Regions from separate parts of the Oscillibacter sp. PEA192 genome, predicted to be linked through region 3. Evidence: predicted binding sites of a transcription regulator. Region 3 holds the regulator's gene; each other region holds the start of a gene.
What was found. The regulator Rex, encoded in region 3, represses fermentation and respiration genes when NADH is low (regulators of the CRP and FNR family bind a similar motif). The targets are predictions, from matches to a motif close to ATTGTTAANNNNTTAACAAT.
Positions count from the first base shown of each region.

Region 1 (6,090 bases), 670 kb from region 3:
CTGCAATATCTTTCATAGGCTCTCCCTTCATCGTTCCTGATCTCGTTGGCGTTTTTTCTGCCATTGTTCCAGCAGTTTAATAATGGTTTCCTGCATTTTGGCCGGTGTATAGCTTTTGGGGAAATACTTTCGCAAGGTATCGCTGCTCAAGGTCACTTTATCCAGATCAGCCTTTTTTTCCTCTGACATGATGGCAAGCATCACATCTTCTGACAATTTCCCTTCCTGGCTGAACTTTTTCATTCGCTGAGCCTGAGAGAGAGAAGGGGTAGCCTGCTCATAGTCCATTGTTTCCACCAGCATTTGCTGTTCGTCCGTTTTCAAAAAAGAGAGTTCATAGGCTGGGTTAAATGCGATTTTCTTTTCATCCACCATATCCAAAAGCTCTGGAATCAGTTCAGTCAAACGAACATATCGCATTACCTGGATACCGCTTCGTTCACCGGCTTCTTTTGCCACCTGGTCTCTGGCACTCAACTTCTGTTCAACTTGAACAGAAGTCAGGTCTGTTCTTGCTCCTTGATGTTTAATGGCTTCCAGCTTCATTTTGTAGGCAAAGGCCCTTTCACTGGGGAGCAGATTTTCTCGCTGCAAATTGCTGTCAACCATAATAATTGTGGCAGCATCGTCATCCAAGTCGCGCACAATGACAGGCATGGTTTCTTTTCCGGCCAATTCGCTGGCTCTGCGGCGTCTGTGACCGGCTACCAGCTCATAACCGCCATCAGGCAGTGGTCTGGCAATCGCAGGAACCAACACACCATACTTTTTGATGCTGTCTGCGGTTTCTATCATTGCATCATCATCCTTGACCTTGAAGGGGTGATCCTTGAACGGATGCAGTTCAGATAGGGGAATTTCCTGAATTTTTTCCAGTTGCTCGTCTTGCCGACTTTCTTCTGTAGAAAACAGGTCATCTACTGAGGCCAGCTCTATTTTTTTCGCGCTGCTTTTCAAGTTTCAATACCTCCTTCGTCAGATTTTTGTAGCCCTCAGCCACTTTGCCATTAGGATCATGGGCATAAATGCTTTTTCCTTCAGCACTGATTTCTTTAGCCCTGACAGAATGAGGAATTTCTGATGTAAACACCTTGATCTTACTGCCATAGGTTTCGCGCAGAAGAGCGGAGATTTCTTTGGCAAAATTGGTTCGGCTGTCTACCATCGTCAGCAGAATCCCATCAATTTGCAGCTTGGGATTGATTTGTCTGCGAACCTTATTGATAGTTTGCAAGAGCTGCTCCAAACCTTTAGCTGGAAGATACTCTGCCTGGACGGGGATTATAACCCTATTAGCGGCAGCCAGTGCATTGACCGTAAGCATACCCAGGGAGGGCTGGCAATCAATAAGGATATGGGAGTATTGCCCCTTCAGCGTGTCCAGATATTGTCGCAGAATGGTTTCTCGGCTCATAGCGTTTACCAGAGATACCTCCATACCAGATAGCTGGATGTCCGCAGGCATCAGGTCTACGCCCTCAGGGTGGTGCAGGATACCCTCGCCGGGACGAATTGGTTCATCCATCAAAATACGGCCCATAGCGTCTGACAGTGTAAAGGGCAGCTTATCAGGCTGAGGATTGCCCAAGCTGATGGTCAGGCTTCCCTGTGGGTCTCCGTCAATCAGAAGGACTTTCTTCCCGGACTGCGCCAGACCAATTCCAAGATTGGCACAAGTGGTTGTTTTGCCGACACCACCTTTTTGGTTGGCTATGGCAATAATCTGTGTATTCATGATTTCACCTCATTTCTTTCTAAGTTTAGATATGAAAAAAAGTGCCTGCTTTACCTTTCCTGAGAAAGATAAAACAGGCACTTTCACTGGCTCAATACCTCTTGTAATGAACCTCTATGTATGGTAAACTATGTCCACGATACCATGAATATAATTAAGTCTCGACGGGAATTGAACTTTTGGCTAACGCCAAATTTCGCGCCTTTGCAAACAGAGTGCAAACAATAGGGGGCTAAAATCCTTTGTTTTTGCTTGATTTTGCTTGTACAAGGTTTATAGAGAACATGGAGAAAAGCCTTGATATAACTGCATTTTCTTTATCCCTGTTGATAGGGAATATATGCACTGGGTCCATCTCCTAAGCGGTAGGCCACCAGTTAGAGTCTGGTCAGGGGTGCCAAGTCAGCCGCTGTAAGCCAGTTTTCGGCTTACAGCGGCCTTCTTATCCGTTCCACCGCATTCCAGCGGCTGCCAGGTGCCTTTCATAGCGCGGTCCCTGCAAAAACTCCGGCTGATGTGCGATCCGCAAACTGCTGGGGCATCCTCTCAGGCCGCCTCCAGGCGCTTTTATACCCTCGTCCTCCTGCCGTTCTGCTGGATGGCGGCCCTGCGGCACGCCGCTTCCCGGCACAAAAAAAGAGGCGCCCCCGGCTAATGGCCGGGGACGCCTTTTCACATCCAGCGGAGACGGTGCTCTGCCGGAAGATCAATTCAGCACTTCTCGAACACGGTGGCAACGCCCATGCCGCCGCCGATGCACAGAGTAGCCAGGCCCTTCTTGGCCTCGGGCCGCTTCTGCATCTCGTGCAGCAGGGTCACGATGATCCGGGCACCGGACGCGCCGACGGGGTGGCCCAGGGAGATGGCGCCGCCGTTGACGTTGACCTTGCTCATGTCAAAGCCCAGCTCACGGGCCACGGCGATGGACTGGGCGGCGAACGCCTCGTTGGCCTCCACCAGGTCGATATCGTCGATGGTCACGCCGGCCTTGGTCATGGCCTGACGGGAGGCGGGCACGGGGCCGACGCCCATGATCTTGGGATCCACGCCGCCCTGGCCCCAGCCGATCAGCTTGGCCATGGGCTTCAGGCCGTACTTCTCCACAGCCTCACCGGAGGCCAGCACCAGTGCGGCGGCGCCGTCGTTGATGCCGGAGGCGTTGGCGGCAGTCACGCGCTGCTGACCCTTGTCGTCGGTCTCCTGGATGCCGGTGGGCTCAAAGGTGTGGACCACCTGGGGATTGGGGGACTCGGGGCCCACGGGGAAGGCGCCCTTCAGCTTGGAGATGCCCTCGGCGGTCACGCCGGCACGGGGGAACTCGTCCACCTTGAACTCCACGATGTCCTTCTTGACCTTCACGGGCACGGGGACGATCTCAGCCTCGAACTTGCCAGCCTTCTGGGCGGCCTCGGTCTTCTGCTGGGAGGAGGCGGCGAACTCGTCCATCTCCTTGCGGGTGATGCCCCAGATGTCCGCGATGTTCTCAGCGGTGGTGCCCATGTGATAGTTGTTGTAGGCGTCCCACAGGCCGTCCTTGATCATGGTGTCGATCATCTGGGTGTGACCCATCCGGGCGCCGTAGCGGCCGGTGGGAACGGCGTAGGGAGCGGCGCTCATGTTCTCAGTGCCGCCGCAGACAACCACGTCGGCGTCGCCGGCCAGGATGGAGCGGGCGCCCTCGATCATGGACTTCATGCCGGAGCCGCAGACCATGCCCACGGTGTAAGCGGGGACGGAATAGGGGATGCCGGCCTTGATGGAGGCCTGGCGGGCCACGTTCTGGCCCTGGGCGGCGGTCAGGATGCAGCCAAACATGACCTCATCCACCTGCTCGGGCTTCACGCCGGCACGGTTCAGAGCCTCTTTGATGACGATGGCACCCAGATCGACGGCAGGGGTGTTCTTCAGCGCGCCGCCGAAGGAACCAATCGCGGTTCTGCAGCAATTCACAACATAGAGCTCTTTCATGATCTTCCTCCGTTTTTATAAAAATATGGGATTGGCAGCTCCGACGGCTCTTCGTCAGGCGCTGCCGCAGACGCCAATCACAAGTTGAGGGTGGCGGCGAGAGTTTGTCAAAAGAAAAACATGATTGCCAAATTTTTGACAAATGCTCATACACCAACCGCTTGCTGATTTGATTATACTGGGTTTTTCCTGCCCCGTCAATGCAAATTTCTGTGAAATTCGAAAATTTGTTAAAACTTTATCAAAACCTCTGCGAATTTCGTCATTTTGCCAAAATTGGCACAAACACCCATCAGGCAACCTCTCCGCCGGAGGCATCCAGCTCCGCCCGGGCGGCGATGAGCTCGTCGTAAAACCGGCTCACATCCAGGTCCGCATAGGTGCGGGTGGTGGAGATGTCCGCGCTGTCCGCCGCAGCCTGGAGCAGGGCGTCGAAGTAGTCCGGGGCCACGGCCTCCAGGTCCACGTGCTTGCGCAGAATCAGGTAGAAGCCGTCATCCGCCTCCACCACGCCGCTGAACTGGCCCTCCTCCAGGGCCTGGGCCGCCTCCTCGCAGGCGGCGGGCAGCGTGCCGTCCCCCACAGTGAAGGTGTATCCGGACGGATGCTGGTCCCGGTCCGTCTCATCGCTGTAAGTGGCGGCCAGGACAGCAAAGTCATGGGCAGGGTCCGCGCTGCCGTTCAGCTTGGAAAAGGCCTCCTCCGCCCTGGCCCGGCAGGCGGCCACGGCCTCCGCGTCCGCCGGGTCCGCGGCGGCGGTGGAGAGCCAGATGTGGTCCACGGTGAGGTAGCCCTGCTCCTGGGCAAAGGTCTCCAGGTCATGCTCCGCGGGGGCCAGCTCGCTGCCCTCCGTGCAGTAGAGGTCGTACAGGTGCTCGTAGAGATAGTAGTCCCCGGAGATGGCCTCCGCTTCCGCCCGGTCCAGCCCCATGCGGGCCAGCACGGCCAGATAGGCCTCCTCCCCGCCGTACTGGGCCGCCCGGGCCGCCCACTCCCGGTCCATGGCAGTCCGGTCCTCGTCGGTGAGGGTGCAGCCGTAATCCTCCGCCCAGGTCTCCACTGTGGCGTACAGGGCGGCGTTCTGCAGCGCCTGGTCCTTGGCGTAATCCTCCAGGCTCTGGCCGGAGACAGTGTCCCCCCACTGGATCCCCTCCCCGCTGTCGTAGTAGTCGGCAATGTAGTCGCAGGCGTAGGCCAGCCAGTAGAGGTATCGCTGGGCGGACACGTCCCGCCCGTCCACGGACAGCAGCACAGTGTCCGGACGGATGCCGGACGCCTCGCAGAGAAGTCCCCCCTCTGTGTCTCCGCCCCCGCAGGCGGTGAGAGAGATGGCGGCCCCCAGGGCCAGGCAAAAAGCGATGCATCGTTTCATCACGGTTCTCCTTTGTCATTCCTCGCAGATTCCGTGGAAACGCCCCGCACAGGACAGGCGGGGGACGTCCCACCGCCACCATCCTATGCGGGGCATGGCAAAAACATGATGAAACTTACGGGGTCCCGCCCGCGGCCTCCTCCGCGGCCAGCTTCAGGTCCTCCACCAGGTCCCGGGCGGCCTCCAGCACATCCTCCCCGGGCTTGAGCTTCAGGGTGAGGGCAGGGATCTCCCCCGCCGCCAGCGTCAGCCGCTGGCGGTACTTGGCGTGGCCGCACACCGCCACCAGGGCCTGTGGGTGGAACACTCCCAGCTGCAGCCGCAGGAGGCTGCCCTTCTGGGAGATATCGGACACGCCGGCCTTGGCCGCGGCAGAACGCAGCAGGGCCACGTCCAGCAGGGCCAGAACGGACTTGGGCGCCTCGCCGTAGCGGTCCAGCATCTCGTCCAGCAGATCCGAGGCGTCCTCGTCCGTGCGGATGGCGGCGATGCGGCGGTACAGGTCCATCCGCTGTTCCGCCGAGGGGACGTACCGGTCCGGGATATGGGCGTTCACCGTCAGGTCGGCGGCACACTCCGTCTCGATCCGCTTCTCCTCGCCACGCTCCTCCAGGACGGCCTCCTCCAGCAGCTTCAGGTACAGGTCGTAGCCTACGCTCATGAGATACCCAGACTGCTCCGGCCCCAGCAGGTTCCCCGCGCCCCGGATCTCCAGGTCCCGCATGGCGATCTTGAAGCCAGAGCCGAACTCCACATACTCCCGGATGGCCGCCAACCGCTTGGCGGCGGTCTCCTGCAGCACCTTGCCCCGGCGGTAGGTGAGATAGGCGTAGGCCCGCCGGGCGCTGCGGCCGATGCGGCCCCGGATCTGGTGGAGCTGGGCCAGCCCCATCTTGTCCGCGTCCTCGATGATGAGCGTGTTCACGTTGGGGATGTCGATGCCGGTCTCGATGATGGTGGTGCAGACCAGGATGTCCGCCTCCCCGTCCACCATGGCCTGCATGACGGAGGACAG
Region 1 is NZ_AP018532.1:245,840-251,929, reverse strand. Features, by position in the region: gene DN611_RS01140 (DUF5720 family protein) at 1-16, opposite strand, end outside; gene DN611_RS01135 (ParB/RepB/Spo0J family partition protein) at 28-957, opposite strand; gene DN611_RS01130 (ParA family protein) at 914-1,735, opposite strand; gene DN611_RS01125 (acetyl-CoA C-acetyltransferase) at 2,447-3,703, opposite strand; gene DN611_RS01120 (peptidylprolyl isomerase) at 3,996-5,075, opposite strand; gene mfd (transcription-repair coupling factor) at 5,191-6,090, opposite strand, start outside.
Region 1: a site for Rex is predicted at 3,930-3,949, ahead of DN611_RS01125 (acetyl-CoA C-acetyltransferase). Genes of this name have one in related genera too.

Region 2 (6,090 bases), 650 kb from region 3:
GGGCCCGGAAGATCCGGCTTCGGATCCCCGACCGGGCCAGCGCCCGCTGCATCCGCTGGGCATAGGTCACCGAGCGGGCGATAATCAAATAGTGCTCCACAGACACTCCTCCTCTCTACCCATTCTATGGTCGGGAGGCGCGGACGTGCGAAAAGGACGCGCCCGAGGCACGTCCTTTTTTCAGGGGAGCCGTTTCAGCAGCGCCACCGCATGGGCCGCCATGCCGGAGCTGTCCCCAGTAAAGCCCAGATGCTCCTCTGTGGTGGCCTTCACATTCACCCGGTCCGCATCCGTCCCAAGAGCTGCGGAGAGGTTCGCCTCCATCTCCGGGCGGTAGGGGCCCACCTTGGGGGCCTGGGCGATGAGGGTGGCGTCGATGTTCACCACGGCCCATCCTCTCTCCTGCAGCAGCGCTGCCACCTGCCGCAGCAGCTCCAGGCTGGAAATACCGGCGTAGCGGGGATCGCTGTCCGGGAACAGCTTGCCGATGTCCCCCAGCTTGGCGGCGCCGCAGAGGGCGTCCATTACCGCGTGGGTCAGCACGTCCGCGTCGGAGTGGCCCAGCAGCCCACAGTCCCAGGGGATCTCCACGCCCCCCAGCACCAGCCGCCGCCTCTCCGTCAGCCGGTGGACGTCATATCCATGTCCGATCCGCAGATTCGTCATATCCGATCCTCCCTGGCCTGCAGAATAGCCTCCGCCAAAATCAGGTCTACCGGAGTGGTGATCTTCAGGTTTTCCTCGTCCCCCTCCACCAGATAGACCCGCTTGCCCAGCCGCTCCACGGCGGAGCAGTCATCCGTTATGGGGATGCCCCCCTCAACAGCCGCCTGAAGCGCGGCTTTCAGCAGCGCGCTCTCGAAGATCTGGGGTGTCTGCACAGCCCGCAGGGCCGCCCGGTCCAGCGTCTCCGCCACCGTGCCGTCGTCCCGGACGGCTTTGATGGTGTCCTTCACCGCCACCGCCGGGGCCGCCGCCCCGCAGCGGGCGGCCTGCTCCGCCACATCGTCGATGAGCTCCGGCGTCACCAAGGGGCGGGCGCCGTCCTGCACCGCCAGCAGCTCCATGCCCTCCCCGGCCTCCAGTGCTGCCAGAAGCACCGAGTGGGCCCGGCTCTCCCCACCCCGGATCACCTTGGTGCATTTGGTGATGCCGTAGGTCCTGCACAGCTGGGAGATCTCCAGAAAGTCCTCCTCCCGGGCGGCTACCACGATCTCGTCGATCCGCCGGGCCATCTGCAGGGCCGTCAGTGTCCGGGCCAGTACAGGAATGCCGTCCAGGGGCTGCAGCAGCTTGTTCACCCCGCCCATGCGGGAAGAACTGCCTGCCGCCGCCACCAGCGCGGCGCAGCAAGGGCGCTGGGCATCCCGGAATTTTTTGAAAAATGCCATGATCCGACCTCCCTGGAAATTTCTCCTGAAACAGCAGAATGTTCGCGGACATGGTCCGCGAACACGTTATCTCTGGATCTCCGGTGTCTGGAGCATGGCCTGCTCCACACGCCGCTCCACCTCTTCATAGCCGCTGTCCTCTGCCAGCACCAGCTCCGACAGCAGGATCTGGCGGGCCGTATGAAGCATCTTCCGCTCCCCATTGGAGAGGCCCCGCTTCCGTTCCCGGAACATCAGCCCCTTAATCACACGTGCCACCTCGTACAGATCCCCGCTCTTCATCCGCAGCAGATTTTCCCGGTACCGCTTGTTCCAGTTGCTGCTCTCCTCCACCGCCAAAGACGGGATAGCGGCAATCAGGGCTTCCGCCTCCGGCCGCTGGATGACCGAGCGGACTCCAATCGTCTGGCTGTTGGCGGTGGGGATCTTCAACAGCAGTCCACCCACCGGCATTTTGAACACATAGTAGTCCTGTGTACTCCCCGCGACCTTTTCCTGAACGATGGCGTCGATCACGCCGGCCCCATGCATTGGATGAACGACCAGATCCCCAACGCTGAACATGGTAAACTCCTTCCCATTTCCGCCGGGCGGTGACTGGAACCCGCTCTCTCTATTTCCACTTTTCTGTTTTCATAAATTTCATTATACCGGCTTTTCAGCAGCTTTACAAGCTTATTTTGAAATTTTTTTACTATCTTTTCCAGTGCCTTACACTTTCCGCAGAGAATCATCCACCCGCGGCAAGGGCATCAGCTCCTCCAGACACAGGTCCCCCCTGTACAAAAGAGCCGGACGGCAGATATGCCGCCCGGCTCCGGAGGATTTTGTTATCTCTTGTTGGAACGGCGCCAGATGTGCATCTTCTCCGCCTCGGCGATCAGCTCCTCGCGGAACTGAGGATGGGCGATGGCAATCAGGCCCTCGGCCCGCTCCCAAGTGGACTTGCCCTTGGCGTTGAACTTGCCGTACTCCGTCACTACATAGTGGAGGTTGGTGCGGGTGGCGGTGACCACGGACCCCTCCAGCAGCGTGGGCCGGATACGGGACTTCAGCTGGCCGCTTTTTTTGTCCATGTAGGAGGAGGAGCAGCAGATGAAGCTCTTGCCACCCTTGGACAGGTACGCGCCCATGACGAAGTCCTGCTGGCCGCCGGCACCGGAGATATGGTGAATTCCAGAGGACTCAGAGGACACCTGGCCGTACAGGTCGATATCCACGGCGCCGTTGATGGAGATGAAGTTGTCGATCTGAGACACCCGGGCAATGTCGTTCACATAGCTGACGGGAGCAGCCATGCACTCAGGGTTGTTGTCGATGAAGTCATACAGCTTCTGTGTGCCCGCCGCGAAGGCATAGGTCTGCCGGCCCCGGTCAAAGGGCTTGCGCAGGCCCGTGATGCGACCGGCTATGGACATGTCCACGAAGGCGTCCACGTACATCTCGGTGTGCACGCCCAAATCCTTCAAGTCGCTCTCGGCGATCATCTTGCCGATGGCGTTGGGCATAGAGCCGATGCCCAACTGCAGGCAGGCACCGTCACAGATCTCCGGCACCACCAGTTTGGCCACCGCCATGTCCACCTCACTGGCGGCTCCGCCGCCGCCCAGTTCATCCAAAGCAGGGTTCTCTCCCTCCACGATCATGTCCACGTCGTCGATGTGGATGCAGTTCTCAAACCCGCCCAAGCACACGGGCATGTTCTTGTTGACCTCCACGATGACGGTCTTGGCGCACTCGCACACAGCCTTCAGGTGGGAGCCGCCGGGACCGAAATTGAACCAGCCGTGCTCGTCCATGGGGGCCACCTGGAACATGGCCACGTCCAGGCTCTTGATGCAGTTGCGGTAATACCCCGGCAGCTCAGAATACCGCAGGGGGATGTAATAGGAGAAGCCCTCGCTCACGGCCTTGCGCTCGATGCCGCCCATGTGCCAGGAGTTCCAGCAGAAATGCTCCGCCGCATTGGGCACATCGAAAATGGCGGGCTTGTGGGTCAGGATACCGCCCCGGATCTTCACGTCGGTCAGCTCGCCCATCCGCCGGGCCAGCGCCTTATCCAAGGCATCCGCCGAGCAGACGCTCCAGCCGTAATCCACCCAGTCGCCGGACTTGACGGCCTTGACCGCCTCGTCGGCCGTTGTCAGCTTCTGTTTGTACACTTCCTGGTAGCTCATGTTGATCTTCCTCCTGTAATTCCCGTTTGTTGTATGATGTCATCGGTGTTGTCTTACATTGATTGTCAAGAGTATAACATACCAGCCCTTGAAAAGCAATCCATACCGTGAAAAAAATCACAAAATTTTCAAAAAAAGGCAGGCCCCTCACCGGAGCCTGTCTTTTTTAGGTCTGGAAATCCGTGCGGATTACTCCTCCACAGGAGCTTCTTCCTCCTCAGCCGCGGGAGTCAGCAGGGCGCGGATGGACAGGGAGATCTTCTGCTTCTCCTCGTCGATGGCCGTGATCTTGGCGTCCACAATCTGGCCCTCGGAGAGGACATCCTCAGGCTTGTCGATGCGCCGGTCAGCAATCTGGGAAATATGGATCAGGCCGTCCACGCCGGGCACGACCTCGGCAAAGGCGCCGAAGGTCATCAGCTTGACGATGCGGACAGAGGCCACGTCGCCCACCTGGTACTTGTCCATGAACACCTGCCAGGGATCGATGCTGTGATCCTTCACGCCCAGGGAGATCTTCTTCTTCTCGGGATCGAAGGAGATGACGTACACGTCCATGGTATCGCCCACCTTGCAGACCTCGGCGGGGGTCTTGATCCGGCTCCAGCTGAGCTCGGAGATATGTACCATGCCGTCCACGCCGCCGATGTCCACGAACACGCCGTAGCTGGTCATGGACTTGACGGTGCCGGTGTAGTGCTTGCCCACTTCGATGTTGGCCCACACCTCCGCCTGGGCGGCCTTCCGGGCCTCCTCAGTGACGGAGCGGATGGAGCCCACCACGCGCCGGCGGGCGCGGTTGACCTCGGTGATTCGCAGCTGGACCTTCTGCTTCACCATGGCAGACAGATCGGCGCCGCGGGGCTGACCGCTCTGAGAGGCGGGGACGAATACCCGCACACCCTTGACGGACACCACGATGCCGCCCTTGTTCTCCTCGGTGACAGTGCCCTCCAGAACGGTCTTCTCCTCCACGGCCTGCTCGATGTTCTCCCAGACCTTGGCAGCGTCCAGACGCTTCTTGGACAGCTCTGCGTAGCCCTCCACGTCGTTGACGCGGACCACATAGGTCTCGATCTGGTCGCCCACGTGGATGATGTCCTCCGCCTTGACATTGGGGTCGTCGCTCAGCTCGCTGAGCTTGATGTAGGCCGCCTGCTTGGCGCCCACGTCCACCTGCACTTCGGTGGGGGTGATGGCGGTAACGATGCCGGTGACCCGGTCACCGTTATTTAAAGTTTTAAAAGACTGATTCAGTAATTCCTCGAAGGACTCCTCTTTGCCCTCGGCCGCCTTGATTTCTTCGCTCATCGTTGCATATACCTCCTTAATGATGCCCGCAGGCGTGGAGGCACCAGCCGTAAGGCCCGCAACAGTACAACCATTGAAAAAATCCGGCGAGAGCTCGTCCGCGCGTTCAATCTGGACCACGCGGGGGCATCTCCTCAGGCAAATTTCCGTCAGATGTTTGGTGTTGGCGCTTTTACGGTCTCCCACCACGACCATCACGTCTGCTTTGCCGGCGATTTCTGCCGCCTCAGACTGACGTTCATGCGTAGCATTACATATTGTATCAAAGATTTTTACGTTTGTACACTGTTTTTTTATGATTTTCCAAGAAGTTTCAAAAAGTTTTCGGATGCAGGTGGTCTGCGCTACTACGGTAACAGGGATTTCCCGACTTTTCTCATCCCCGTCCAGCCAGGCCTCCACGGCCTCCGGCCCGTCGAACACCAGGGGCTGGCGGCACCAGCTGGCCACCCCCATCACCTCCGGGTGCAGGGGTTCGCCGATGATCACCGGACGACGGCCCTCCGCCTCCGCCTGGGCCACTAGGCGCTGGATGCGGATCACATTGGGACAGGTGGCATTGACGCACCGGACGCCCCGGGCCTCCAGATCGTCCAGCACGGATTTCAATTCTCCATGGGATCGGATCACCACCGTGTCCCCCGCCGCCAGGCCAGCCGGGTCCTCGGTCTTCCGGACACCCCGGCGGGCCAGATCCTCCACCACGTGGGAGTTGTGGATCAGGTCTCCCAGCATCCAGCATCCGCCGGTCTCCTCCCCGGTCTTTGCCGCCAACTCCACCGCCCGCTTCACACCGTAGCAGAATCCGGCGCTCTTGGCCAAAAGGACCTTCATCGCGCCTCCTTCCCCAGGGCGTAGGAGCGGCGGAGCACCTCGTCGGCGATGGCCTGGACCTCCTCCGGTGAAGGCCGACGGCTGGTGGCCTCCGGCCGGTATGCCTGGCCGAAGATGATGCGGGTCCGGCGAAAGAGGCGTTTGTTCCCCTCCACGTACACCGGCACGAACTGCGCCCCGGAACGGATGCCGATGACGGCCACACCACCCTTGGCGGGCAGAGCCCCCTCGTGTTCCACCCGGGTTCCCTCCGGGAATATCAGCAGGTTGTCCCCGCTCTTGATAGCCTTCAGGGCGGTTTTCACCGCCTCGATGTCCCCCTCGCCCCGGTCAACAGGGAAGGCGCCCAGCTTCCGCAGTACCCAGTCAAAGACCTT
Region 2 is NZ_AP018532.1:1,570,219-1,576,308, forward strand. Features, by position in the region: gene DN611_RS07750 (DUF3343 domain-containing protein) at 1-100, opposite strand, end outside; gene ispF (2-C-methyl-D-erythritol 2,4-cyclodiphosphate synthase) at 181-666, opposite strand; gene ispD (2-C-methyl-D-erythritol 4-phosphate cytidylyltransferase) at 663-1,391, opposite strand; gene DN611_RS07765 (CarD family transcriptional regulator) at 1,458-1,955, opposite strand; gene DN611_RS07770 (butyryl-CoA:acetate CoA-transferase) at 2,222-3,568, opposite strand; gene DN611_RS07775 (bifunctional 4-hydroxy-3-methylbut-2-enyl diphosphate reductase/30S ribosomal protein S1) at 3,758-5,713, opposite strand; gene DN611_RS07780 (lysophospholipid acyltransferase family protein) at 5,710-6,090, opposite strand, start outside.
Region 2: a site for Rex is predicted at 3,630-3,649, ahead of DN611_RS07770 (butyryl-CoA:acetate CoA-transferase). Genes of this name have one in related genera too.

Region 3 (6,090 bases):
GCAACAGAACGAGGCCATCGTGACCTTCCGGCGGAATGGACCCCCGAGCAACCGGCTGAAGTATATCATTTACCGGAACTGCGACGCTGTGCTGTACCAGTGTGTGGCGGAGCCGCGGAGGTTTCCTCTGGCTGAGTGAAAGCGGCAACAGAAAGAAATCCCCCGTCCTTTGGACGGGGGGTAATTCTTCGATGGCAGCTCATTTTTGTTGGACAGCCCCGACAAACGCCTCAAAAATTTTCCTGCTGGACTCTTCCTGCAGGGACATCTCCGGATGCCACTGGACGCCCCAGACAAAGGTCTTGCCGGGCAGATACATCGCCTCGATGAGGTCATCTGTGCTGCGGGCCATTTCTACGAGACTGGGGGCTAAACTCCTGATCGCCTGGTGGTGACAGCTGTTCACCTCCAGTTCCGTCTTTCCCAGCAGAGAGGCCAGAGGCGTCATCGGCCATATATGCACCGTGTGGGCCATCCGGTCGTAGGGCGGCTTCATGGAATGCCCGATCTCTGACGGGTGCTCCGTGGGCAGGTCCTGATAAAGGGTTCCGCCCAAGGCTGCATTTAGGAACTGAATACCCCGGCAGATGCCCAGGATGGGCTTGTCCCGCTCCAAAGCCTGTCGGAGTAACTCCTGCTCCAGAGCGTCCCGGGCAGGGCACAGCTCGCCGCAGAAGGGCTCCATGGCCTCCCCGTACAGCTGGGGATCGACATCCTGCCCACCAGTAAAGAGAAAACCATCGCAGAGATCCGCGAGCTGGGCAATATCCGCCCCATTGGTTGTCAGCGGCAGGATGACGGGGATGGCACCGGCTTCCTTCACTCCTTCCAGATACCCCGGCAGCATCCAGTAGGACTTCTTTTCCTCGTCCCACAGGGGCGTTACCCCGATGATGGGTTTCTCCATAGTTCATCACCTCTGATTGATAAAAGCAAAGAGGCACTCGAAATTCGAGTGCCTCTTTGCACGTGGTACGCCCGACTGGATTCGAACCAGCGGCCTTCAGAGTCGGAGTCTGACGCGCTATCCAACTGCGCCACGGGCGCATACCTAAACTATGTTCTATTATAACACGGGATTTTCAAAATTGGTAGTCAAATAGTAGTCAACGGAAACAGAATTTTTTCTCTCTGCCCGTTAAAACCAAAGACTCCCAACGCTTTGCGCCATCTCTCAACTGAACGAGCCTGAAATGTCGGAGTCTGACGCGCTATCCAACTGCGCTACAGGCGCATACATCAACATCTTCTTCAAACAGCTTATTTAGTATACCAACATTTTTCCGCTTTGTAAAGCTTTTCTTGAAAAAATTTTTCTTAAAAAGATTGTTAAAAAAATTGACAAGTCCCTGATTTTGGTCTAAACTTAATTGAGAATGATTTAACAAATAGCAAGGAGTGACTTATATGCGAAAGGAAAACATCTCCGACGCCGTGATACGGCGTCTGCCCAGATATTACCGCCAGCTCACAGACCTCTGCAACCGCGGCGTCGTGCGCATCTCCTCACACTCCCTGGGGCAGGAGATGAACATCACCGCCTCTCAGATCCGCCAGGATTTCAGCTGTTTCGGTGAGTTCGGCCAGCAGGGCTACGGCTACAATGTAGAAGAACTGCGGGCCGAGATCGGTCATATCCTGGGCGTGGACAACAACCACCACCTCATCATGATCGGCGTTGGCAATCTGGGCCACGCACTGCTGCAGAACTTCCCATTCTCCCAGAGTGGGTTTACGGTGGACGCAGCCTTTGATGTCTCCCCCGCCGTGATCGGGACTGTGGTGAATAATGTGCCGGTATACGCCATGTCCGAGCTAGATCACTTCCTACAGGACCACCCGGTGGACGTGGTGGTGCTGACCATTCCCCAGTCCGTGGCCCAGGACACCGCCAGCCACCTCATCAATCTGGGCGTCAAGGGCTTTTGGAACTTTACCAACATTGAGCTCAGCAGTCAGCTCCCGGATGTGCAGTTTGAGAACATTCACTTCGCAGACAGCCTCCTGACCCTCAGTTACCGCATCGCCAACCGCTGACGCTCCAGCGTGGAAGGGAATCATCTATGACAAGGAAGACCAAGACTGCCCTCATCACCGTCTGCCTCTTACTTACCGTCACCGTTGTGTACGCCTTGGCCGCGGCCGGCGGTGCCTCCGATCCGCTGGCCTCCCTCTCCTATCTCACCGGCACTTTCACCGATGCGGTAGACCAGCGGGTGGAGGAAAAACTGGACGCCTCTGACCAAGCGCTGCTGAACGGAGACGCGGCTCCTTCCGACGGCGGGGCCGCCACGTGGATGGAGACCCGTCTGAAGGCAGGCGACGCCCTGACCGGCTCCACCGGCACGGGCGTCCTGTTGCTGGCGGGCGGTATGCAGGTCACGTTCAACTCCGGCGCTGTGGTGGATGTCACCACAGGGACCACCGTTACCAGTGGCAGTGCCCTTACAGCCAGCCACCGGTATCTGGTGGCTGAGGAAACCACCGCCGTGTTTACCGTCACCTCCAAGACGGCGGTTGTGGATTATCAGGGCCCCTACGCCTTCAGCTACTCCACCAACACGGACTACAACGCCATTGCTGTCGCGCTCAAGACCATGCACCTGTTTCAAGGCAGCTTCACCGGCTACGGAGATGGATATGACCTGGAGGTCGCCCCTACCCGCCTGCAAGCCCTCATCATGTTCATCCGCGTCCTGGGCGAGGAGAATGATGCGCTGGCCTACACCGGCTCCACTCCCTTCACGGACATCACCTCCGGGACCCAGAGCGAGAAATACGTGGGCTACGCATACAGCAAGGGCTACACCAACGGATACTCCGCCACCACCTTCCGGCCCAGCCAGACGGTGACAGCCAGCCAATACATGGAGTTCATCCTCCGGGCACTGGGATACAGCTCCGCGGACAACAAGGACCTCTCCGGCACACTGACCAATGCCTTGACCAATGGCGTCATCACGGAGGGCGAGCTGGCCGCCCTGCAGGGCGGCACGTTCCTCCGTGCGGATCTCGCATACGTCTCCTACTACGCGCTGGATGCCGCGGTGTCCGGCAGCAGGCAGACACTGGGAGACACGCTGATGGACAAGGGCGTCTTCACCGTGCGGGAGAAACAGGCGGCCGACGCACTCGTCACCAGCGGCCGGAAATAAAACCGGAACCCCTTTGCCGGTCCGGCATACTATGGATTGAGACCGGTTCGGTCGGTCTACGATTTCATAGGAGGTTCCGGTATGTGCAATAACGGCTTTGGCGGCGGCAACTGCTGCTGGATCATCATTCTGCTGATCATCATTTGGTGCTGCTGCGGCAACGGCAGCTGGGGCGGCAACGGCTGCGGCTGTGGCTGCAACAACAACTGCGGCTGCAATCCCAATCCCTGCTGCTGAGATTTCATAAGATAACCAGCGCCCCGGGCCAAATGGCCCGGGGCGTTTTCCACTTCGCTGTTTTTTATAGGCGCTTACAGGATCCCCAGGTGCTCCAGAAGAATCTTTCCACCCAGAAGGATCAGGATCACACCGCCGGCGATCTCCGCCCAGCGCTGAAGGCGGGCGCCGAAAAAGGTCCCGATCACCACACCCGCCAGGGAGATCACAAAAGTCGTGCAGCCGATGACCGTCACAGCAGGCAGGATGTCCACGTTCAAAAATGCAAACGTGACCCCAACAGCCAATGCGTCGATGCTGGTAGCCACCGCCATCAGCAGCAGCTGCTTATAATCCAGCGTCACACTCACCGCACAGGCCGTCTCCTCCGCCTCCCCTTTCAAAGACTCCCACACCATCTTACCGCCGATGAATGCCAGCAGAAAAAAAGCCAGCCAGTGGTCCAGATGTTGGATATACCCGGCAAATTGGGCGCCCAGCAGCCAGCCGGCATAGGGCATCAGCGCCTGAAATCCGCCAAAAAACAGCGCAATCACAGCCGCATAGCGCAGATTCAGTTTTGGCATACAGAGTCCCTGGCACACCGCTACAGCAAAGGCGTCCATCGAGAGCCCCACGCCGATCAACAGCAATTCCAAAAATCCCATATTGCCGCTCCCTTATAATACCACCGGCACCGGCTGGTGGATAGTCAAACTGTCCGGCGTCACCAGGCAGTCATAGGCGTACACTTGGACACCCCAGGCAGCTGCCTCCCGAAGGGCCGCACCGAAGGCCGGATGGGTGGCGTCGTTGGGAGAGAAGCGATCCACGCCGTGCATCTGGATCACAAAAAACAGGGTAGCGCCCAGTCCCTCCCGGACAGCCCGCTGTAACTCGTGAATATGCTTCACGCCCCGTTCTGTCGGCGCGTCCGGAAATCGGACAACACCGTTTTCCTCCAGGGTAACACCCTTGACTTCCACCAGGTGCAGCCCGTCTTCTGTTGTCAGCGCAAAGTCCAGACGGGACTCTCCATAATGATATTCCGGTTGAATGGACTTTAGATCTGGCAGGAAATGTCCTTGGGCGGCCCACTCCTGAAAAGCACGATTTGGGGCCTGCGCATCCATATTGATCAGCAAGGCCCCTTTCTCCACGGCGATAAGGTCATACGCTGTCTTTCTCGCAGAATTTGCGGCCTTTTCCAGATAGACCGCTGCTCCCGGCACCAGCAGCTCCCGGCAGCGTCCGGTGTTTTTTACATGGCAGATCTGCAGCCCGTCTTCTGTCTCCACATGAGCGATAAAACGGTTGGGCCGCCGTAGAAATCTTCCTTTGACCACTTGATGATATTGCAAAACGATGCCTCCCATGCGACGAAAAAAGGCCACATCAAACGATGTGGCCTCTCAGTGTTGGCGCTACCTATCTTCCCGGGCCGTCGCCAGCCAAGTATTGTCAGCAGGAACGAGCTTAACTGCCGTGTTCGGAATGGGAACGGGTGGACCCTCGCCCTAATCAGCACCAACTCTATGTCATCCGGTCTTGCCGGAGAACAAACTGTATTATATTGTATTTCGCTTCCCTTGTCAAGAACTTTCGCCCTTGAAAAGTCTGGTGACCCGTACCGGATTCGAACCGATGTTAACGGCGTGAGAGGCCGCTGTCTTAACCACTTGACCAACGGGCCATGGTGCACCTTCACGGACTCGAACCGGGGACCCACTGATTAAGAGTCAGTTGCTCTACCAACTGAGCTAAAGGTGCAAATCCCTTGAGCATGCTTCCCTGCACCCTCAAAACCGAACAATGTGACGCTGCTTTCAGGCTCGCCTGCTTTCTCGTAGGTCAAGCCCTCGGGCTATTAGTACCGGTCAGCTCCATACATTACTGCACTTCCACCTCCGGCCTATCTACCAGGTAGTCTTCCTGGGCCCTTACCCTCTTTCGAGGTGAGAGATCTCATCTTAGGGGGAGTTTCACGCTTAGATGCTTTCAGCGTTTATCTCGTCCGTACTTAGCTACCCAGCTATGCCCTTGGCAGGACAACTGGTGCACCAGAGGTACGTCCATCCCGGTCCTCTCGTACTAAGGACAGCTCCCTTCAAATCTCTTCCGCCCGCAACAGATAGGGACCGAACTGTCTCACGACGTTCTGAACCCAGCTCGCGTGCCACTTTAATCGGCGAACAGCCGAACCCTTGGGACCGAATTCAGCCCCAGGATGTGACGAGCCGACATCGAGGTGCCAAACCTCCCCGTCGCTGTGGACGCTTGGGGGAGATCAGCCTGTTATCCCCAGGGTAGCTTTTATCCGTTGAGCGATGGCATTTCCACTCACATACCACCGGATCACTAACTCCAACTTTCGTTACTGCTCGACCCGTCGGTCTCGCAGTTAGGCTGGCTTTACGTTTACACTCACTGCACGATTTCCGTCCGTGCTGAGCCAACCTTTGAGCGCCTCCGTTACTCTTTAGGAGGCGACCGCCCCAGTCAAACTGCCCGCCTAACAGTGTCCCCCGACCGGATTCACGGCCGCAGGTTAGAAATTCAGCAATCCAAGAGTGGTATCCCACCGGCGGCTCCACAGAGCTGACGCCCCTGCTTCCAAGCCTCCCACCTATCCTGTACATGGGTTACCGAATTCCAGTATTAAGCTGCAGTAAAGCTCCATGGGGTCTTTCCGTCTAGTTGCGGGTAACTGGTATCTTCA
Region 3 is NZ_AP018532.1:917,962-924,051, reverse strand. Features, by position in the region: gene DN611_RS04495 (hypothetical protein) at 1-139, shown strand, start outside; gene DN611_RS04490 (gamma-glutamyl-gamma-aminobutyrate hydrolase family protein) at 200-907, opposite strand; tRNA gene DN611_RS04485 (tRNA-Arg) at 971-1,047, opposite strand; gene DN611_RS04480 (redox-sensing transcriptional repressor Rex) at 1,408-2,037, shown strand; gene DN611_RS04475 (S-layer homology domain-containing protein) at 2,064-3,155, shown strand; gene DN611_RS16790 (hypothetical protein) at 3,237-3,392, shown strand; gene DN611_RS04470 (manganese efflux pump MntP) at 3,467-4,039, opposite strand; gene sfsA (DNA/RNA nuclease SfsA) at 4,052-4,732, opposite strand; rRNA gene rrf (5S ribosomal RNA) at 4,788-4,903, opposite strand; tRNA gene DN611_RS04455 (tRNA-Glu) at 4,990-5,064, opposite strand; tRNA gene DN611_RS04450 (tRNA-Lys) at 5,066-5,141, opposite strand; rRNA gene DN611_RS04445 (23S ribosomal RNA) at 5,219-6,090, opposite strand, start outside.